DNA from 3 places in the Anabaena sp. FACHB-595 genome. Region 2 is predicted to be linked to each of the others. Evidence: riboswitches for the same ligand, from Rfam matches in the RefSeq annotation. Region 2 holds a riboswitch; each other region holds the start of a gene.
What was found. A riboswitch is a leader RNA that binds a small molecule or an ion and turns the genes downstream of it on or off. The one in region 2 is predicted to bind cyclic di-AMP.
Positions count from the first base shown of each region.

Region 1 (6,529 bases), 1.7 Mb from region 2:
TTTCTACAAGATCCTGATCTTGAAATTGAGTTAATCCGGGTATTACAGACCATGATTTACGTGTGGCTAAAATCCATTGACGGGGTGCAGAGCCAACAGCATAGAGAACGCCATTATGATCAATTCTTAGTGATGCAGTAGGTGGAGGTTGGAGTAATTTATTTACCCTTTTTATCATCAACTGGGGTTCTAAAGATAAATAACTTTGCCAATGACTGACAATTGTTTGAGGATTGAGTTTTGTTTGTTGTAGTAAGGTATGGGGATCTGATGCCAAGGGATCACGCAATCCAGAGATAAAATATTTACCGAACTGCTGTTTGGTGTCAGTTACCACAATACCGGGTTGAGAATCGAGTTCTTGCAAGTAAGCACGCCAACGTAATTGCTCTCTGACAGCAAGAAAACTCCAAATCCCACAGGCGATCGCTATAATACCTAAAAAAGTCCAAGCGTATTTGTAACTTTTTTTTGACGCAGATTTAAATTTATACTGGCTGATTAGGCAAGATTCTAAATAAGGCTGACATACTTGAAATGGTTTTGCATCCCCAGCAAAGTCTTTCATCTCTCGACTCAGCTTGAGATGAATTTTTTCAATTGCTGTTTGCAGACTTAATCTCAATTCTTGGGGGGGATTACCCCGGATTGTCGCCGCTAATAAGGCTTGTGGCCCTTCTGTAATCCAGATTCGCAGTTCTCCAAAACGCAAACTTTGCAATTGATCTGTTTTTTGAACACTAAAAGAATCTTTGATAAAGTCTTGAATAGCGGTCAACATCGCCACCACTAAATCTGGGTCTTGGCTGGTTACTTGATTGGCTACAAGATGTTGCAACAATAATCCTGTATTTTTATGTATTAAGAATATCTGTTCTACTCGATAAACTAATGTCCGCAATAAAACTATTTCTGCAAATGGTTTTCCTGTACGTTTCGCTTCTAGTCGCCATTGCAAACTTTCCCAGGAAAAACTATGCTCTAGAGCTTGGTTGAGGGATTGCATCATTTCATCGAGCAATGTAGCGATCGCTTTCCGAGATGCAGGAATAATGACTGGAAAAAAAGCTTCTGAAAGTATATTTTCATCTTGTTGAACAGAAACTTGAATCGCTTCTTCAACAATAGAAATCATCGCTGCAATTAGTTGTTTATCTTGTTGCGATCTTAAGATCACAGCCTCTGGAAGTAAGCGACTAATATCTTCTGGTCTGATGTGTGGATTATCTAAAAGTTCATAAAGTTGGTTAAGTTTAGCTGGCTCAACTCCCAACAACAAACTCCGAAGTTTACTAAGTTCATCATCAACTTTAGTGATTTTGTTAATTAATGATAAGTCATTACCAGGGGATATTTGACTGCTAGAATCTATTGCATCATTATTCATTAATATAATCCCCCAAACTACACTCTATAATTAGATAATTTTTTAGGCAAACTAGCCAGGAGAATTAGAATATATCTGGCAATATTTACCTCTTAAGTAAGCCAATGGGGACAACATAAAACTATATAAATAAAGATAAGCTAGGCTAAAAACCTCTTTCTTAGCCTTACAATCTCTGCCTTATCCAACCTGCAAATATTTACGCTGTTCTGCTTATGTACTGAAAATATTGGATGATTTTCTTATTTATTTAGCCGAAAAGCAATTTCTGTGAATAAATCTGCCAGATGAGTCCGGTCAGCTTTATCATGACTTAGTTGCTGAGTTTCTTTTTCTATCAAACTATTTATTTCTTCATATTTTTGTCTAATTTCATCTTGTAAATTTTTCGATTGAATTAAAATTTGTTCGCGTAGATTACGTTGATTACTAATAGTTTGTTCAGCAAACTGAACCAATTTCTTCTCTAATGATGTATGAAGAAATTTATACTCCTCCGTAATTGCTTTTAAATGAGATTCTCTTTCCATTTGCTCATTTTTTATACTTTCACTTAAAACTTCAACTTCCGCCTTTATATATACCTCTAAAGCATCCAAGCGTTCTTTAGTTTCATCTCGTACATGAGATAATTCTTTAACTATCCGTTCTTCCAAACCAGCAAACCTCTTGTCGAGTTCCTGCATTTGGTTACCAATGAGAATCTCTCTAATTTTGTCTAAATTATTACTTTCACTAACACTAGTACGGGATTGTTGTTTATTTATTGTTGAATTGATGCTACCGTTCTCTAATGATCTTGCATTGTTATCGGTAGAGGCTTCGGTTAGATTCATAGATGACAACCCTGATTAATACTGAAAAAATATACAAGATTTATTCTTGCATATTACACTCAATAATACCATTCTAGGCAAGAGTGTATGATTACACTCTCTACCAGTATAAACATATCTAATTTTCACTGAATATAAATAAATCTTTCTAAATCAGAAACCGGATTAACACATACAATGCTGAGGCAATTAGTTGTAATATTGTGACTGGAATACCATAGTGAAGAAAAGTTTTAAAAGAAATCCGTCGTCCGTGCTGTTCGGAAATTCCCGCCGCTACGATGTTAGACGATGCACCAACTAACGTACCATTCCCGCCTAAGGTTGCACCAAACATCATGGCGTAAAACAATGGTAAAACTTCTGGGGGAAATTGTCCTTGAAAGTCGCGTGCTAAGACTTCTGCGGGTGCTAATCCTACAGTGACAAGGTATTGCTTGAGCAGGGGAACCATCGCCACTACCAAGGGAATATTAGGTACGACACTCGATAAAATTCCTACAAGAAACAACAACACCAGAGAACCCAAGATAATATTTTTTCCTAAAATAGCTGCCAATATCCCTGATAGACCACCAATTACGCCTGTTTTTTCTAATCCTCCAATCAGCACAAAAATACTCATAAAAAATATTAATGTACTCCAGTCTACATCGCGCAAAATATTGTTGACTGTATCAATTTTGCTATGGTGAGATAGTAGTAAAGCCAAAGCTGCGCCTAACAGAGCCACAGCCGCCGGGGAAATCGGTATTGGCAGGGATTCTCCAATCACAAAAAATAGCAGGACAAAAGCGACAATTACTGCACCCAGACTCAAAACCCGTGGATGATTAATTTCTGGGTGTGGTAATTCTTCCAGATTCTCTAATTTTGTATGCCAAATTTTGCGGAATAAAAATGGCAAAGTGAGAGTTACCACAGCGACTGCAATGACACCACCTAAACTCAGTTTCCATAGATAATCTATAAAACTTATATTGACAGCATCACCTACAATAAATGTTGCTGGGTCACCTACTAATGTCAGCAATCCAGCACTATTGGCAATCAAAACCATCAATATCAATAAAGGTACAAAATTTATCCCTATTTCTTGTGCCATTGGTGGAATTAGTGGCGCTAACAACATCACTGTTGTTGCATTTGGTAAAACTGCACAAATAGGAGTAACAATAGCAACAATACCGAGTAAAAGACGCTTACCATCGCCTTTAGCTAATATCACTATTTGGGTTGCCAAATAATCAAATATCTTAGTAGGCTCAAATGCTCTAACTAAAACCATTACACCAAAAAATAATCCCAGTGTGCCATAACTATTACCAATGTAAGCAACAGCTTCCTGTAAAGTCATCACATTAGTAAATACTAATAATAATGCTCCTAATAAGGCTGCAATAGTCAAATGCACCCATTCCGTCATAACTAGAAAGATGACACTGATAAATACGATGACACTTAGGAGTGCTTGCCAGTTTTCCACGCCTACCTCTTGTAGCTTATATTGTTGCGTAATAGCGAAAAAAGTCACCTAAAATATGGTGACTTTTTTCTGTATTTTCATTTAGATAAATAACTTCTGAAAGTCGGGGTCAGAATTATTCATCTATACATTCAGGAATCCCTAAGACAGCACAGGGGAAATTATAACCTAAGGTTTCAATGAGAGGATGATAAACAGATTTACAACCCAAAAATAAGATATCAGCAGCTTCAAATTCTGCAACTTTTCTCAACTCTGTACTTACACAACCGAAGCGTAGATGAGATTTGAATGAACCTTGCCATTCTTCAGCCAAAGTTCTTGCCTGCCAAATAATTCTATCTGCTTCTTGCAGTGGTGTTAGTGTGTCTGTTTGAAGATATGATTTAATTCCTGTCAGTTTCGGTTGAGTAATTACAGATGTGCTGGATTTTTTTGTTTCACTTGGCGGCAATTCTATTGTCGGCAAGCGTTTAGCAAAGCTTAAAATATTAGAACGATTTTTTGTGTTGCTATCTTCTACTACATAAACAGCTTGCACAGTGACTTGTTGATTAGTCGCCAACCTTGTTTGATGGGCAATCCAACAGGCTATATCTAGTGCTGTATGGCTGTTAGGAGAAGCGTCATAACCAACAATTAAGTTGATTGATTGTGTTGTTTGACCTTTTTGGGGTTCTGGTAATAAAACCATTTGGTCAATTAAATCATCACGACCCATAGCACTTTGCAGGCGTGCTAACATTGGCTTAATTTTCACAGCTTTAACTTCTCCTAAACTTAACGAACACATCAACGAGAAGCAGGGTAAAACGGACATTCATATCCGTAAGGAAACCCCAATAACAACTGGTATCAAAGCCAAAGTCTTGGGGGTTCCTTCCATTGCCGACGGAGTTAGCTGACGGGCTAAGACTGGAAGGTGTCTCTCTTTAAGAGTGCGGAGTAATGAGTAATGAGTGCTGAGTTTAATACTTGGTTACTCTTGACTGTTTACTCTAGGTTAGCTACTCTCTGCAAGATGCGCCCCATAACATGGTTCCTCCGTTCCAAATGATTGCAAACTTAATTTGAATTAGGCTACCCACTAAAGAGATAATAGACTACTTTACTCTTCTTGAGCAAAATATTTGTCGAGAAAGTTTAAGGCATGATTACGAAGTTCAAAGTATGCTTTTGAGTTACGTATAGCAGACCTGTCGCGTGGATGAGAAAATGGTACTTCTAATATTTCTCCAATGTTTGCGGCTGGGCCATTTGTCATTAATACGATGCGATGGGCTACGCCCCGCCGTAGGCGATCGCTCATATAAATTGCCTCATCGACATCATGGGTAATCATCATTACTGCTTGGCGATTATTTTCCCAGATATCTAATACTTGTCTTTGTAATTTACCTCTAGTTAAATCATCTAATGCGCCAAAAGGTTCATCCATTAACAGCATTTTTGGACGAATGGCTAAGGCTCTGGCACTCCCTACTCTTTGTTTCATACCTCCAGAGATTTCATCAGGATATTTATCTGCTGCCGGGGTCAAGTTTACCATTGCCAAGTGTTTGTTCACAATGCCAATTTTTTCTGCTCCATTAGCATTTTTTAACACTTCATCAACTGCTAGACGGATATTTTTCTTCACTGTTAACCACGGTAAGAGGGAATAATTTTGAAATACCATCATTCTTTCCGCACCTGGCTTGTGAATTTCTTTACCGTCAAGCCTGACTGAGCCAGAAGTGCTTTTTTCTAAGCCCGCCACAATTTTTAATAAAGTGGATTTGCCGCATCCAGAATGTCCAATTACAGAAATAAATTCGTTTTCAATAATAGTTAAATTCACCCCATCTAAAACAACAAAGTTACTTTTATCTGGTGTTAGATAAGACCTAACTAAATTCTCAATTTCTAAAAAATTAGTGCGCGGTATAGCTTTGTCATGAGCATCTATTGTTGATGGTGTATATTTCATATCAAATGCTCCTAAAAGTTTTTAACTATGTATCAATAAAAATCAAAATTCCCAGTTCAAGACATGAAAAAACGAGTAGGAGCGTTAGCCCTAATTGCAGAACTATTTAAATACCCAACAGGGTTACTGGGGTCAAAACCTTTCTTATCTATAAAATACTTCTGGTGGTTCAACCTTGTAATCATCCGGGGAACATTGAATCCCCATTTCGGCAGCTATCTGGCGATATTGTTCATGGTCATGGCGTTACCGTGACGATAGATTGTTATGGCTGCACATAGGGGAGAGAGGAGCGTGCTATGCGGGCGTTGATGACTGCACCAGATACGATAAGCGCAGCATCAAGACGACCATAAATTAAGCCGTCGCAGGAGGTAGCCCAACTGGCTTCGCGGTTGAGTTGGACGTTTAAGCCATACTTGCGAAAGAAGCCTTTTTCCAGGCGATCGCAAATGGCGCACAATCATTTATGGGAAAGTATCCGACAATCAAATCGGGTTTTTCTAAATCGCTGGATTTGATTACTGGTTTGATGGCTAGGGCTTCTTGGGTTAGGCCTTGGGCAACTAACGCTTCTGGTGGAGTGGGCATTAATTCATGATTTGCCAGGGTAATAACCCACCACAACAAGATAATTCCTAAGAATCCCAAGGCAGGAAGTACGACTACATCCCTCATCAAAATTGGTTTTGCTGTTTTCCATGCAGATTGAGTCGCAACAGCTGCAATCGCTGCTAAATTTAATTGAAATATCATTGTGCCACCCCAACAGAGTTAAGTGCAGGTACGAAAACATGAGCAGTACCAGCCTTGGACACTGACGAGAGCAAAACATTTATCAAATGCTGTCT
Region 1 covers NZ_CP183473.1:3,668,031-3,674,559, forward strand. The annotation lists gene ACN222_RS15140 (OmpA family protein) at 1-1,387, opposite strand, end outside; gene ACN222_RS15145 (hypothetical protein) at 1,630-2,223, opposite strand; gene ACN222_RS15150 (SLC13 family permease) at 2,372-3,709, opposite strand; gene ACN222_RS15155 (universal stress protein) at 3,825-4,454, opposite strand; cyclic di-AMP (ydaO/yuaA leader) riboswitch at 4,584-4,801, opposite strand; gene ACN222_RS15160 (ABC transporter ATP-binding protein) at 4,818-5,678, opposite strand; partial or broken gene ACN222_RS15165 (ABC transporter substrate-binding protein) at 5,909-6,242, opposite strand; partial or broken gene ACN222_RS15170 (nitrate ABC transporter, permease protein) at 6,240-6,434, opposite strand.
Region 1: another riboswitch for cyclic di-AMP. It lies ahead of ACN222_RS15155 (universal stress protein); the one in region 2 lies ahead of ACN222_RS22600 (hypothetical protein).

Region 2 (6,529 bases):
CTTGTTTCGCTTTTGTAGAAATTGGTTGTTCTTGGGCAAATTCCAGAGCTATTTGGCGAAAACTTTCTGGAATCGGTACAGATATGCTTTGCTGTTCACTTAGGTAACTCATACTCATGATCAATATAACCTTGGGATATGCCGAAATTTAGGAGGCGGGGAAAACAATGGCGTTGATAGAAACCACTCAGGGTTGCAATGGAGACATCAAACTCTTGAGATAAGTCCTTCCAAGAAGTTTCTGGCGGTAAGCGACGTTCAATCAACACCAAACAATTGATATCTGGGCGATTGGTTACGTAAATACGGCGTAAAGTATGAGCTTCTTGTTTTAACCATTCCTGAATTTCCTCTAGAATGGGTGGTGGTTCTGGTCGTGCGGGAATCAAATCTGTGGGATCTATTTCTTCGCCATTTTCATCTGACGAAGAATAAATGATTTTTTGATTAGGAACAACGATATCTTTCAGCCTGTACCGCAAGTAGGCATTCAGCCAAGTAATCACACTTCCTTGGCTGGAATTGTATGGTTCCTCACTGGTTGTAGCTTCGCAGAGATTGAGGCAAAAATACAGCCATGTTTTCTGCAATGCTTCCTCTGCATTAGGTACACCCGTACCCCGAAACAATTTACCAGACTGCTGAATCCGCCAGATAATTTCATGCAGTCCTTTTTGGCGTTCAATACTCCCCCTTGGATGCTGACAGGTTTGTTTCACAAGTGCTGTTAATTCATCCATGCTTGACTTTCTTACTAACCTTGATCCAAATTTGAGCCAACCTTGCCATTTTTACCATCAGACTTGAGCTGATTGATCACTTGAGCAACATCGACACCAGTAGTTTGACGTAATTGCTCAATTAAAGAGGCTATTTTCGGCACACCACCACCATTAGCCGCATCAATCACAGTTAAATTTTCTACTTCTACCTCAGGTACTCCCGCAGCCATCATTTTCAATAATGGTTCGAGTTTTTGGAAGATAAAGATTTCTCGCGCCGATGCGCCTGCATTTTGCCAAGATTCAGCTAGACGCTGGGTTCCTGCGGCTTGGGCTTTGCCTTCTTCGATGATTTTGGCAGCATCTCCCTTAGCTTGAGCGATCGCACTGTGACATTCTGCCTCGGCTGGGGCAACTATATCCGCTTGTAGTTGGTTTTCTACTTGAATAATCCGTTCTGTTTGCACTGCTACTTCTGCCTGCACCTTGGCAATTTGGGAATTGACCACCGATTCCACCTCTGCAATCACAGCAACACGCTTGGTGAGTGCATCTCTAACTCTGCGTTCTGCTTCGGCTTTAGCAATTTGCAAATCCCGTTCAATTTGTCTCAGTTTAGTAATGCGGAGATTTTCTGAAGATTTAATGATCGCTTGGGCTTTAGCTTCCGCTTCAGCTATCCGCGCATCTCGCAGCAACTCTGCCTGTTGTTTGCGTCCAATAGAATCTAGGTAAAGAACCTCATCAAAAATATTCTTGATTTGCAGGTTGTCTAGTACCAATCCTAGTTTTTCTAAATCATCTTCGGCTTCTTCCAACAAAGTTTTAGCAAAGGTGATTTTATCTTCGTTCACCTGTTCTGGCGTGAGATTCGCCAATACCCCCCGCAGATTACCTTCCAATGTGTCCTTGGCTAATTGTTCAATATCTTTGCGGCTTTTACCCAAAAGTCGCTCAATGGCATTGTGAATTGTCGGTTCTTCACCAGCAATTTTAATATTTGCCACTCCTTCCACCGTTAAAGGAATCCCACCTCTTGAGTAGGCGTTGGACACCTTCAGTTCAATAATCATGTTAGTCAAATCCATGCGGAAAGTTTTTTCCAACAGAGGGATTTGAATACTACTACCACCTTTCACCAAGCGATAACCAACCGATCGCCTATCATCAACCTGAGTCCGACTCCCCGCAAAAATCAGCACTTCGCTAGGTTGGCAGATATAGTACAAGTTGCGAATCACCCACCAACCTGCGGCGGTTCCAGTTCCAAAAATTCCTAAAAGTAAAGCGATAATTTCCATAATTGTTAGTTGTTAGAGACGCGATTAATCGCGTCTGTACATTTGTTAGTGGTAATTGGTAATTAGTTCCTACTCCTGCCCTAATCCTCAGTCCCCAGTCCCTAATCCCCACTCCCCAACGCCCCTGTAACATCAATACCCAGGGTACGATTAACGTTTTCTAGGAATTGCAGCACGATTTCGGGGTAAATATTTACCAAGCTGGCTACGGATTTGCCATCGCCGTTATCAATCACATTTACCTTCTCTAGGTGAATACGTTTAGGAATCTGCACTGCTTCTTGGAGAACGGTTTCAATTTGTTGAATGAGGAATAACTTAGAAGCGTCGCTGCCGGTTTGCTGCCAAACTTGGGAAAGAATGTCGTTAACTAACGCTGCGGCTTTGGCATTTTCTTCTAGGAAAGCTGCTTCCCCTTTGGCTCGGAGTTCTTGGGCTTGGCGACGGGCTTCGGCGGGTAGGACTTCATCGGCTTGTAGGCGTAGGCGTTCTAACTCAGCCCGTAGTACTTGTAAGACTTGTTCGGCTTTGGCTTTCTTTTCTTGTGCAGCCGCCGTGGTAATTTCTTCTTCAGACTTGGCTCTCTGTTCTAGCTGGGCTTTGATGGTGCGGAGTTCGTTTTCTTTCTCCAACACAATGATTTTGTCTTGGGTTTTGGCGACTTGGGCATATTCTTCGGATTGGGCTTCGATTTGTTCGGCTTGGGTGAGTGCGTTGGATTCGGCAATCTCTGCGTCTCGAATCACCAGGGCAATTTGTTTACGTCCCCAAGATTTGAGATAGTCTACATCGTCAGAAACGCTTTGAATTTTTAGGGTGTCCAGTTGCAATCCCAGTTTACTAAGGTCGCGGCTGACATCGGAGGCGATACGTTGGGCAAAACTCAGGCGGTCTTCGTTGAGTTCTTCTGGTGTGAGGGTAGCGACAACACCCCGGAGATAGCCTTCTAGGGTTTCGCGGGAAACACGAGCCAATTCCGAGCGATCGCGGTCTAAAAAGCGTTCAATGGCGTTACCGACAACCACCGGATCTGAGGAAATTTTCACATTGGCGATCGCTTGAATATTTAAAGGCGTTCCCCCTTTGGCGTAAGCATTCCGCACTTCCACCCTTACCGGCATAGTTGTTACATCCATCCGTTTTACCGTTTCCACTATAGGAATCCGAATGGCGCGCCCACCTAATAACACTCGATAACCCATCTCTTGTCCATCTTTAGTCCGCCATTTGCGTCCCGAAAGTATCAAGATTTCGTTGGGTTTACAAATACATAAAAAAGACTTGATAAACCACACAAGTACAAATGCACCAAAAATAGATAGAGCAATAGGCAGACCACCATAAAGTAGACTTTCTATGCCATTATTTTCTTTGTTAGTAGCAGGTGTATTCGGATCAACTTGTGCTACTGTTACAGTCGCTAATTCTTGTTTAATTAAATTCATAGTTATTTATCAAGAGTCATTAGTAATTTCTCAACTGTCAACCGTCATCAGAATATCCTTCTAAACCGCACTATAAACTGCCTCCTGCCCTCTCTTGCTAAACATTAACCACCCAAACCTTATTTCCCTTAATTCGCACGATAACAACAGAATCACCTTGATTAAATTGATGAATTTCATCGGTGAAAGCTACAAAGTCTACTAGAGAACCTTTGAGATTGATCCGTACTTTTCCTGGACTATTTTGGTTTATGGGAACTTCCACAATCCCAAAACAACCAACCACGTTATTAATACGGATCAAACTGTCTACTGCTTGTCGTCGCCGTTGGATATAAATTAATCCCACAATGAAGACACCAACAATGATACCGAAAGCAATTACAACACTAGCAGTTGCGAGAATTGGATTATTCATTACCCTATTTCCAGGTATTTTATAATTATTGTTTATCCTTTATTGGTAACAAAAAACCCAGATGGTGATGAAATAAATCTACTATTGGCACTTTCATAACACATAGCTTTAATTAATATTTAAGAAATACATAAACTGTCGTACATTTAACTTGCATATCTTTTCGGTTTTACCGTTAGGTGTTAGCAGTTAGCAAACCATACAAGCTTATAAGGAAGGCAGAGATACAACATAAATTCTGTTATATCTCTGATGTTATTGAACGCGGTATATGGAGATTCCAGTTGCGGTTCTATAGGTATTTCTGTAGAAGTAGGACAAAGTTATCCGGTATGTTACAAAACTTTACAATATTTTTATTTCAGTGATTGGGATTTTATAGGTGTTAATATTTACACCTATAAAACCTCAAATGGTGTGTTGCTTTACACGAAAACACGCCACATAACAAAAGATCGGCACTAATTATTGATGTGTATGACTAGAACGGTGTAAGGGAACACCAAAAAATAAATTATCCCTATCACCCCACCCCATTAATTGACTAGATTTCTCCAGTGAGATTAACTAGTTCGTGATTACACTTCATCAACTCGTATAAGTCATAAGCGTATAAATCTTCGTGGTTAGGTTCACTACTATGGCTTGCTGCTACGATGGGATCGCCATAGGCATTAGTTCTGCCAATTAGTAAGAGCTTTTTCCCGGCAAACTCTCCAATTAACTTAAATTTATGCTCAGGTAAAAAGTTAACATCAGTGAAAAAGTTGCGATTTTTAATAGACATTTTATTCTCCTGTAATGTTTACGAATACGTGCTTCTATGCTGAGTTTTTCTGACAAACTAATTCAACCAAGCTGCATCAAAAATTTACACCTAGCACAATGACAGATGTTTTCTCTACAGTTTGATCAAAGTTTTATCAGTACTGTGTTGGAATCTTCTTTATGGGAAAAAACAAACTTTCAATCCTATTTATGGTGGCGCTAACAATATCTACTGTGATGAAAGTAAAGGGATGATTTATCTTCAAAAACATGATCAACTGTACCTCAAGGCAACTAATCCGACCTCAGCCCCTAGAAACACAGACTATAAAACCCTGACTTCCAGTGCGAGGACAGGTAAAACGAAGCGTAAGTTTACCAGCCAAGGATACTGACGACAGGCATTATTTGTATAAATGCTGCTCGTTCAATCTCCTCTCAATGCCTACGAAGTTAGCTGACGGGCTAGGACTGAGAGATGTCCTTCTCTAAATGCTCTAAGTCTAAAATTTGAAATCTCTTTTTCATACTTTAGCTTCAGCTTTTTTGGCAGATACGCCCCAAACTTGGTTCCTCCGTTCCTAGCTTCAACCCTGCACATAGGTGTTTTGAGAGTAAAGCTGGATTAGGCAGACTTATTTTTCTTCTCTGTAATACTAACGTGTTACGACGTAAGGTAAAACTCCAGTAAACAAAAAGATACGATCGCATCTATGATACTGATACAGGCGATCGCTTCTTTTCTGCTACCGTTTTGCATACGCAACTAAGGAAATACCCAGAATCACAAACATAAATCCGGCAATACGTGTTGGAGTGAGATCAAAATTGAGTAATCACATCAACGAAATGCAATAAAAATTTAGGCGAGGCGTTCCGCCTACCGTTGGCGATCGATACTTAATTATCAATGTGATTACTTAACTCATTTTACGGGAACACAAGACAAAATTCTTAGTCATTGAGCGAGTATAGATTAAATATTAAAAGCTTGACTAAGGAGTCGGAAGCTGAAAATCACAATTAATTAGTGGAAAAAATCTTACTAATTATACTCTGCTAAATATTGGATTTAGCACCTCGAATAATGTCGCTAATTCATCCAACGACATTACAAGCAAAAGCTCCTTCTGACTAATAAATCTGAATTCTGTTTAGATGTTTGTATCAGCTATTCAGTGTAACTTTAGTTAGCTTAAATGCAGTATGCAAATGTGGCTTCAGTAGTTATGATCAGCCAATTCATCGATAACTATGAGTATCGAAATTGTTGATAATGCTATCCGTTGCTATTTTTTGCCGACTAATTTAATAATTGATAATCTATACAACGTAGAGTTAAAAACTTGTATTTAGCTCATTGATTAATAAGTTAATTATTTGGCTAGATTATGCTTATCTTATAACTATAATCTATGCCACAAACCATGCTGTCAATAATGTTATATACAAGCTCTACTCTACAAAAAAAGTATGATTCATGCAGAATTCCCTAAATAATTTTTCTGGAATTGCATACATCATATTTGGATCTAAGACTATTCAAATTACTCAAGTTAGGTGAATCGTGAATAATCCCAACATCAAGAAAACATCTATCAATTTTATCCAAGCTTTTCTGACTGCGGCTACACTAATTACCGCTTCTGTTGGCCCTGCTCTTGCTAATGACAAAGTTACGATTTTAGGTGCAGAATATGGCGGTAATGGTTGCCCTGACGGATCTGCCAGCGTCAGTGTCAGCCCCGATGGTCAAGAACTAAGTATCCTCTTCGACAACTTTATAGCTGTGGGTAATAAGTCAGGAGAAAGCCGCAAAAGTTGTAATTTGAGCATTCCGATCAAAGTACCCCAAGGCTTTCAAATCTCCCTCTA
Region 2 covers NZ_CP183473.1:5,411,413-5,417,941, reverse strand. The annotation lists gene ACN222_RS22625 (DUF1822 family protein) at 1-112, opposite strand, end outside; gene ACN222_RS22620 (hypothetical protein) at 96-740, opposite strand; gene ACN222_RS22615 (flotillin family protein) at 755-2,023, opposite strand; gene ACN222_RS22610 (flotillin family protein) at 2,125-3,468, opposite strand; gene ACN222_RS22605 (NfeD family protein) at 3,566-3,886, opposite strand; gene ACN222_RS22600 (hypothetical protein) at 4,431-4,673, opposite strand; cyclic di-AMP (ydaO/yuaA leader) riboswitch at 5,082-5,296, opposite strand; gene ACN222_RS22595 (DUF4360 domain-containing protein) at 6,222-6,529, shown strand, end outside.

Region 3 (6,529 bases), 1.3 Mb from region 2:
TACCTTGTTCATGTTGGCGATCGCTTCTAAATGTTTATCTATCGCCACTGTAAACTGTCCCTGTTCTCGATATAATGATGCTAAACAAGATGTAGCCCTCGCTTCCAAAAAACTGAACTGATTTTGACGACAATGGTTAATAGCTTGATGGCACATCGAGAAAGCCTTGTCTATTAAACCTAAATTTTTATAAGTCAAGCTGAGAAATAGTAAGCTAGTGCCTATACCCCAGGAAGTTAATCTGTCGTGAGATAATCCCTCTTCCGCTTCTCGTAACATCAACTCTACGTTTTCATTATTGCCCACAGAGGAATCTAAATAAGCTAAACAACACAGAGAATAAACAACATATTGATAATAATTTCTGTCTGTTGCCCCTAGATTCTTGACGTAGTAAAAAATCTCACTTGCTCGCTCAATTTCCCATAAATCTGTGTAACAAAGACCTAAATTGAAACTACTGGAAATTCTCTCTTGCAGAAAGTTATTTTTTTCAGCAATCTCATTAGATTTATAGTGGCATTCCAGAGCTAATTTGATATTGCCTATTTGGTGATAAGCTCGCCCCAATAGATTATACAGAATATTCAAATGATAGTCGGAATGTAAATTATGAATGAGGGGATTAATCACAGAAATTAAGGTTTCCAACAAACCCAATCGATTAAATAAAACCCCCAAAGATATACTGTGATCCCACTTTTTGGGTCTACTACGAATAATCACATCAGCAGCTTTTTCATAATCCCCAATTTCCATATAGTGATGATAAGCTTCCAACGCCATCAAAGCATCTTGAGGGTTTTCCACTTGAGTAACACTCTGATTCCAAAATTCTGCTGCTTTGTGGTTAGCAATTTGCCATTCACCACTTTGTTTTAATCTGGCGATCGCCTCTGTACAAATCACCGGATGTAACCAATATTTTCCTTTACGAAACTCTATCAATAAACGGTCTGTCAGATATCTAATTACTCGCCTAGCTTGTTGTTCTGGCACATCCCAAAGTAAACATTGTAATCCCTGAACACTCACATGAGTAACATCTTGATAGCGATAACATCCCAAACGACAAAGCAGCCGATATGCTTCACTATCCATTTGTGCCAAACGGTCAAATTGACTAGCAACTAAATTTTTTAATTCTGGTTCAATTAATAAATCATGCTTATTTTCTCGCCAATAAATATCTGCATTGCCTTCAAAATCTGTAGTAATTGCACCACTAATAATTTGCATAGATTTGGCATTTCCACCAAAAGCTTTACACATTTCACTTAGTGCAGGTGAATTAGATTTAATTTGACAACTAGTAAAAAACTTTTGCCAAGTACACTCATCTAAACCCCCCAGGGGATAGAAAGTCACATCTACATCTGATTCATACAGACGCTCACGACTAGTAATCAAAGTGATAGATTTAATACTAGGGTCTGCTAATACCCGCAACAGTTCTACATAGGAACGACGAGAAGCAATAATCTGACCATTTCTATCCAAAGCAGACTCAAGATTATCAATTAAAACCCCTATTTTGCGCGTTTCATCCCGCAGCTTGCGCCGTAGCCTATCTAGATTAATACCAAACTCTTTACCCGGTTCCTCATTAAAATCAACCCTCAGCCATTCCTCAACCACACTCTCCACAGAAACGATATGTTGGCTTTCCTTAGCCATCCACAACTCTAGGAAATCAAAACCTTGAGCCTTAAAATACCGCCGAGCTAAGGTAGTTTTGCCAACACCACCTTCACCTTGGATGAGGATAATTTTCGCGCCTCGGACAACATAGCTATCAAGTTCGGCTATTTCGCGATCGCGCCCCACAAAGTTATAATCCAGTTCTTGTGGCTTGCCATTATTGAGGACTGGATTTACAATAGGCGACATCTTTTGTAGTCTATGAGATTGCCAAAATCTCTGCACCACTGAAGAAAAGTTTGACTTCGAGACTTTTTCCCCCAAAACGTTCGTCAGTGTTTGCCACAATTGTGCGCCAACTGCTTTTAAATGCGCTTCCGTATAACCACAAATATCAGCAATATTCTGATAAGTTTGTTTTCTATCCTCCCATAAATTACGTAGAATTATTCTTTGAGTTGTGCCTAAACGTTCCCCTGTTTTTCTATAAACCAAACTATCCAAAAGCTCTAGAGCTTCTTCTGCACCCATCTATCGCCTGACTGTATCATTTGTGCTTAATTATAACCATATTTTCACGATTTCACTTTTGGCCACAATACTACAAACTACTTTTTCCTACCCAGTAGGAAATGAGATGTCTTACTTTATCCAACTGCAAATTCTTTGAGACTGTATTACTCTTGTAATCAATACAGGCAAAGTTAAGTTAATTGTCAGGAGATACACGGTTGAGGAGAGATGTTAGTGATCAAGCTGATACTTCTGGCGTACTCATTAACACATATAACTAAGTAAGTCTTCATTCCCAGAGAAGATTTATCTCAGTAGGTTCCTATAGATAAGCGGTAAGCATTAACTAACTAGATTCTGTAGAGCGTGTAAATACTTATGTTCCTCTCCACCCTACAGGAGTTCCATCATGTTGAAGAATGAAGATACCCTACTAGTTCGTTTAGTTGCTAAGTTCTTGAAATACTTTTTGTTGATGCTTTTTGGAGTGGCGATCGCTTACGTGCTTTCCACAGCGTTAGGTGCGTTACACATCATCGAGATACTGGTTGCAGTATTGCAAACCGTGTTTATGCCCTTGGGAGTTATCCTCTTGTGCTTAATCACAATCATGGTCATTTTCGAGTCTGTTCGTTAGTCCAAATCAAAAGAGTGCAAAAATTTTTGCACTCTCAAATTCTTCCTTGTCAACTATTTACCCGATTCAACACTCATGAACGGGCGTATTTCTCAATGCTTCCCTCTAACCACGGGTTTTACTTCTTCCAAGGTAATTTAGTACCCATTTCCGTCCATGCAGAAAAAACAAGATAGATGATAAGAAAGCCTACACCAGCAAAAAAGGCTAATAATTCGTGATTCATAAAATAAATTGCTATATTTTCCAGCTTTATTTTAGAAAAAACCGCATATTTCAATTATCTTACCCATCGTACATATATTTCAAAAATTAAGTAAGAATCCTATAGACAACAAAAAAGTCCGCCTTAGCGGACTAGCGTAGAAGGGTCAAATGATCGAAATTGACTATGAGATTTTTAAATCCCTTCTTTATTGTTAGCAATTTAGTCTGGAAAATCAAGCATTGTAATGCAATACTTTAGACATAAATCCTGTAATTATGTCTTTTGATATATACTTTCTGCATAGCTTATATCATGGAATAAATATTTCCTGATTTTTGTCAATACCCACAGGAAGTATTTATACTGGCAGATTATTTATTATTTATACTTTTTATAACACAAACTAGAAATCTTATCTCAATATTGCCCAAATTATTGTTATCCAATATCCACGGATTTCCGATCAATGCAAGGCAAAATATGGGCTTACTAGTTAATTCTTGCGCCCATAGGTATTGTGGCATAACAGAGCGCTGCAAACATTTAACGGACATTAATCACCGTAAGATTGATGCTGTTTTCAGCAGACATAAGCCAAAATTTTCAAAAATATAGTCGAGGAAATATCTCTTTAGAAAGTTGAATAATCAAAGATATCGCAGTTAATATTCTCAATATAGAAAATACTTGTTCTTACAAAATATTGCCCCATCCCAGCTAGCTTACGACGCTTTTCTAGAGGTGTGAGTAAACAAACTGGAAGCAATTCAAGACATCTTTTTCGTAGAAACTATTGACTATAATGGCGATCGCCAGTAAAGTGTTAAGCAAATGTAAATCAGTCAGCCTAATCTTAATTGCCCCAAACATTGAGGCAATTAAAGAGCGGAGGAACCAAAAATGGGGCGTATTTTGGATTATCCAAAAAGGATATCTCTCAGTCCTAGCCCGTCAGCTAACTTCGTCGGCATTGAGAGGAGATTGAACGTACAGATTTTTATATAATGTCTGTCGTCAGTGTCCTTGGCTGGTAGCTTTACGCTTCGTTTTACCTGCCCTCGACTAGAGGGATGGATACTTATGTCCTAAATTCTGGTGTCTGAGGAAGAAGTAGTTACCTTGAGGTGAAGCTCACTATGTTCCAAAATAAAAAACATCGGATCGCACTTATTTCTGTTTCTGGAGATCCAGCCGTTGAAATAGGTCAAGAAGAAGCCGGTGGTCAGAACGTATATGTTCGAGAAGTAGGCTATGCACTAGCCGAACAAGGTTGGCAAGTTGATATGTTCACTCGCCGTATCAGTCCCGACCAGGCCGAGATTGTCCAACATAGTCCTAATTGCCGCACTATCCGCTTACAAGCGGGGCCGGTTGAATTTATCGGACGTGATCACGTATTTGATTATTTACCGGAATTTGTTGCCGAATTCCAACGCTTCCAAAAGCGCCAAGGTTATAACTATCAACTCATTCACACAAATTACTGGTTGTCATCTTGGGTGGGAATGCAACTGAAAAAGCAACAACCCTTGGTGTTGGTGCATACATACCACTCATTAGGAGCAATCAAATATCAAACGATCGCAGATATACCCGCCATTGCGAATCAGCGATTAGCTATAGAAAAAGCTTGTTTAGAGAGTGTAGACACAGTAGTTGCCACCAGCCCCCAAGAACAGCAACATATGCGCGCCCTGGTTTCTAAGAAGGGACGCATAGAGATGATTCCTTGCGGGACTGACATTAATAACTTCGGAAACATTGAAAAGTCGGCTGCACGGGAAAAACTGGGAATTGAGCCTGATGCCAAGATGGTATTTTATGTAGGTCGTTTTGATCCCCGTAAAGGCATAGAAACCTTAGTCAGAGCGGTTGCTCAGTCTAGGTTGAGAGGTGAAGCAAACCTCCAGTTAGTAATTGGTGGTGGTAGCCGTCCTGGTCAAAGTGATGGCAGAGAGCGCGATCGCATTGCGAATATTGTGGCTGAACTAGAACTGAACGATTGCACCACCTTCGCTGGTCGCCTAGATCATGAAATCCTCCCTTACTACTACGCTGCGGCTGATGTTTGCGTTGTCCCCAGTCACTACGAACCCTTTGGTTTAGTTGCTATTGAAGCGATGGCTAGCAAAACTCCCGTAATCGCCAGTAATGTAGGTGGATTGCAATTTACAGTAGTTCCAGAAGTCACAGGTTTACTTGCACCTCCACAAGATGAGTCAGCTTTTGCTACAGCCATAGACCGCATATTAGCCAACCCAACTTGGCGAGATCAGCTAGGCACAGCCGCCCGCCAGCGAGTGGAAACCACCTTCAGCTGGGCCGGTGTAGCATCCCAATTGAGTCAGCTATACACTCATCTGTTAACTCAAAATGCGCCAGAAAAGAAGGAAAAAGAGGCTGTTGCAGCGTAGTTAAAGTGAGTTTGGTGGAACCTAACCCCAATCCGGTTCCAAATTTAGGGTGCGTCAGTGCGATATAACCTAAATATACTCAGAAATTACTCATACTGACGCACCTTACCAAACCTTCTAATCAGTCTTTCACCCTTCCTGTAGGTGCGCCTCCCTTGGAGACTCACGTTAACAAAGGGAAATTAGGATAAAATCCTGTTTCTAAGTCTTACGAGTCGTGATGCGTAAAGCCCCCAATTATGAGGGACAAAACCAATAAGTTTTGTCCCTCATACGTCTTTTAAGTGGGGGATATAAGCTTTGGAGGATGAATTTATTCATCCGTGATGCGGGTCATTTATGTACTCTAAGACTTTCTGGGTGCTAACTTTCCCTGTAGTGTCAAACATATACGAATGTGTCCACAAACTAGGTAATCTCATTAACTCTGGAAACTCTTGTCGCAAATATCTTGATGACCTACCCTTAAATGCTTTAACTATTTGAGATATTGAATGATGCGGGTCATATTCAACCAATAAATGAATATGGTCAGGGGCAATTTCTAGTGCTTTGATAATCCATCTTTTATCATTAGCAACTGACTGAAATATCTCAATACATCGTAATTTTAATTTTTCATTATTAGCAAAAACCCTCCTACGTCTACATGGTATCCAAACTAAATGAACAGTAGCCAATCCGATTGCGTGGTTGTAGTGATTATATACAGATTTCATGTAGATGAGTATTGATTATCTACACTACTAATGATATCATAACCACATGAAAACCTTGAAGTTCAAACTGTACCAGCACAAAAGAAATAGATTTCTCAAACGCATGATTAATGCAGGTGGGGCAATCTACAACCATTGTATTGCTCTACATAAACGCTACTATCGTATGTGGGGCAAACACTTAAACTGTGCAAAACTTCAAGCTCATATTGCCAAACTGAGAAAGCGTAACCCATTTTGGCAAACAGTAGGTTCTCAGGCGGTACAAGATATTTGTCAACGCATTGAGAAAGCCTACCAATTATTTTTTAAACACAACAAGAAGGGGGTTAGACCACCAGGATTTAAGAAGGTAAAAAAATACAAATCATTTACTCTAAAACAAGCAGGTTATAAG
Region 3 covers NZ_CP183473.1:4,072,128-4,078,656, forward strand. The annotation lists gene ACN222_RS16845 (tetratricopeptide repeat protein) at 1-2,172, opposite strand, end outside; gene ACN222_RS16850 (hypothetical protein) at 2,564-2,791, shown strand; cyclic di-AMP (ydaO/yuaA leader) riboswitch at 3,834-3,984, shown strand; gene ACN222_RS16855 (glycosyltransferase family 4 protein) at 4,136-5,413, shown strand; gene tnpA (IS200/IS605-like element ISNsp2 family transposase) at 5,731-6,132, opposite strand; gene ACN222_RS16865 (RNA-guided endonuclease InsQ/TnpB family protein) at 6,179-6,529, shown strand, end outside.
Region 3: another riboswitch for cyclic di-AMP. It lies ahead of ACN222_RS16855 (glycosyltransferase family 4 protein); the one in region 2 lies ahead of ACN222_RS22600 (hypothetical protein).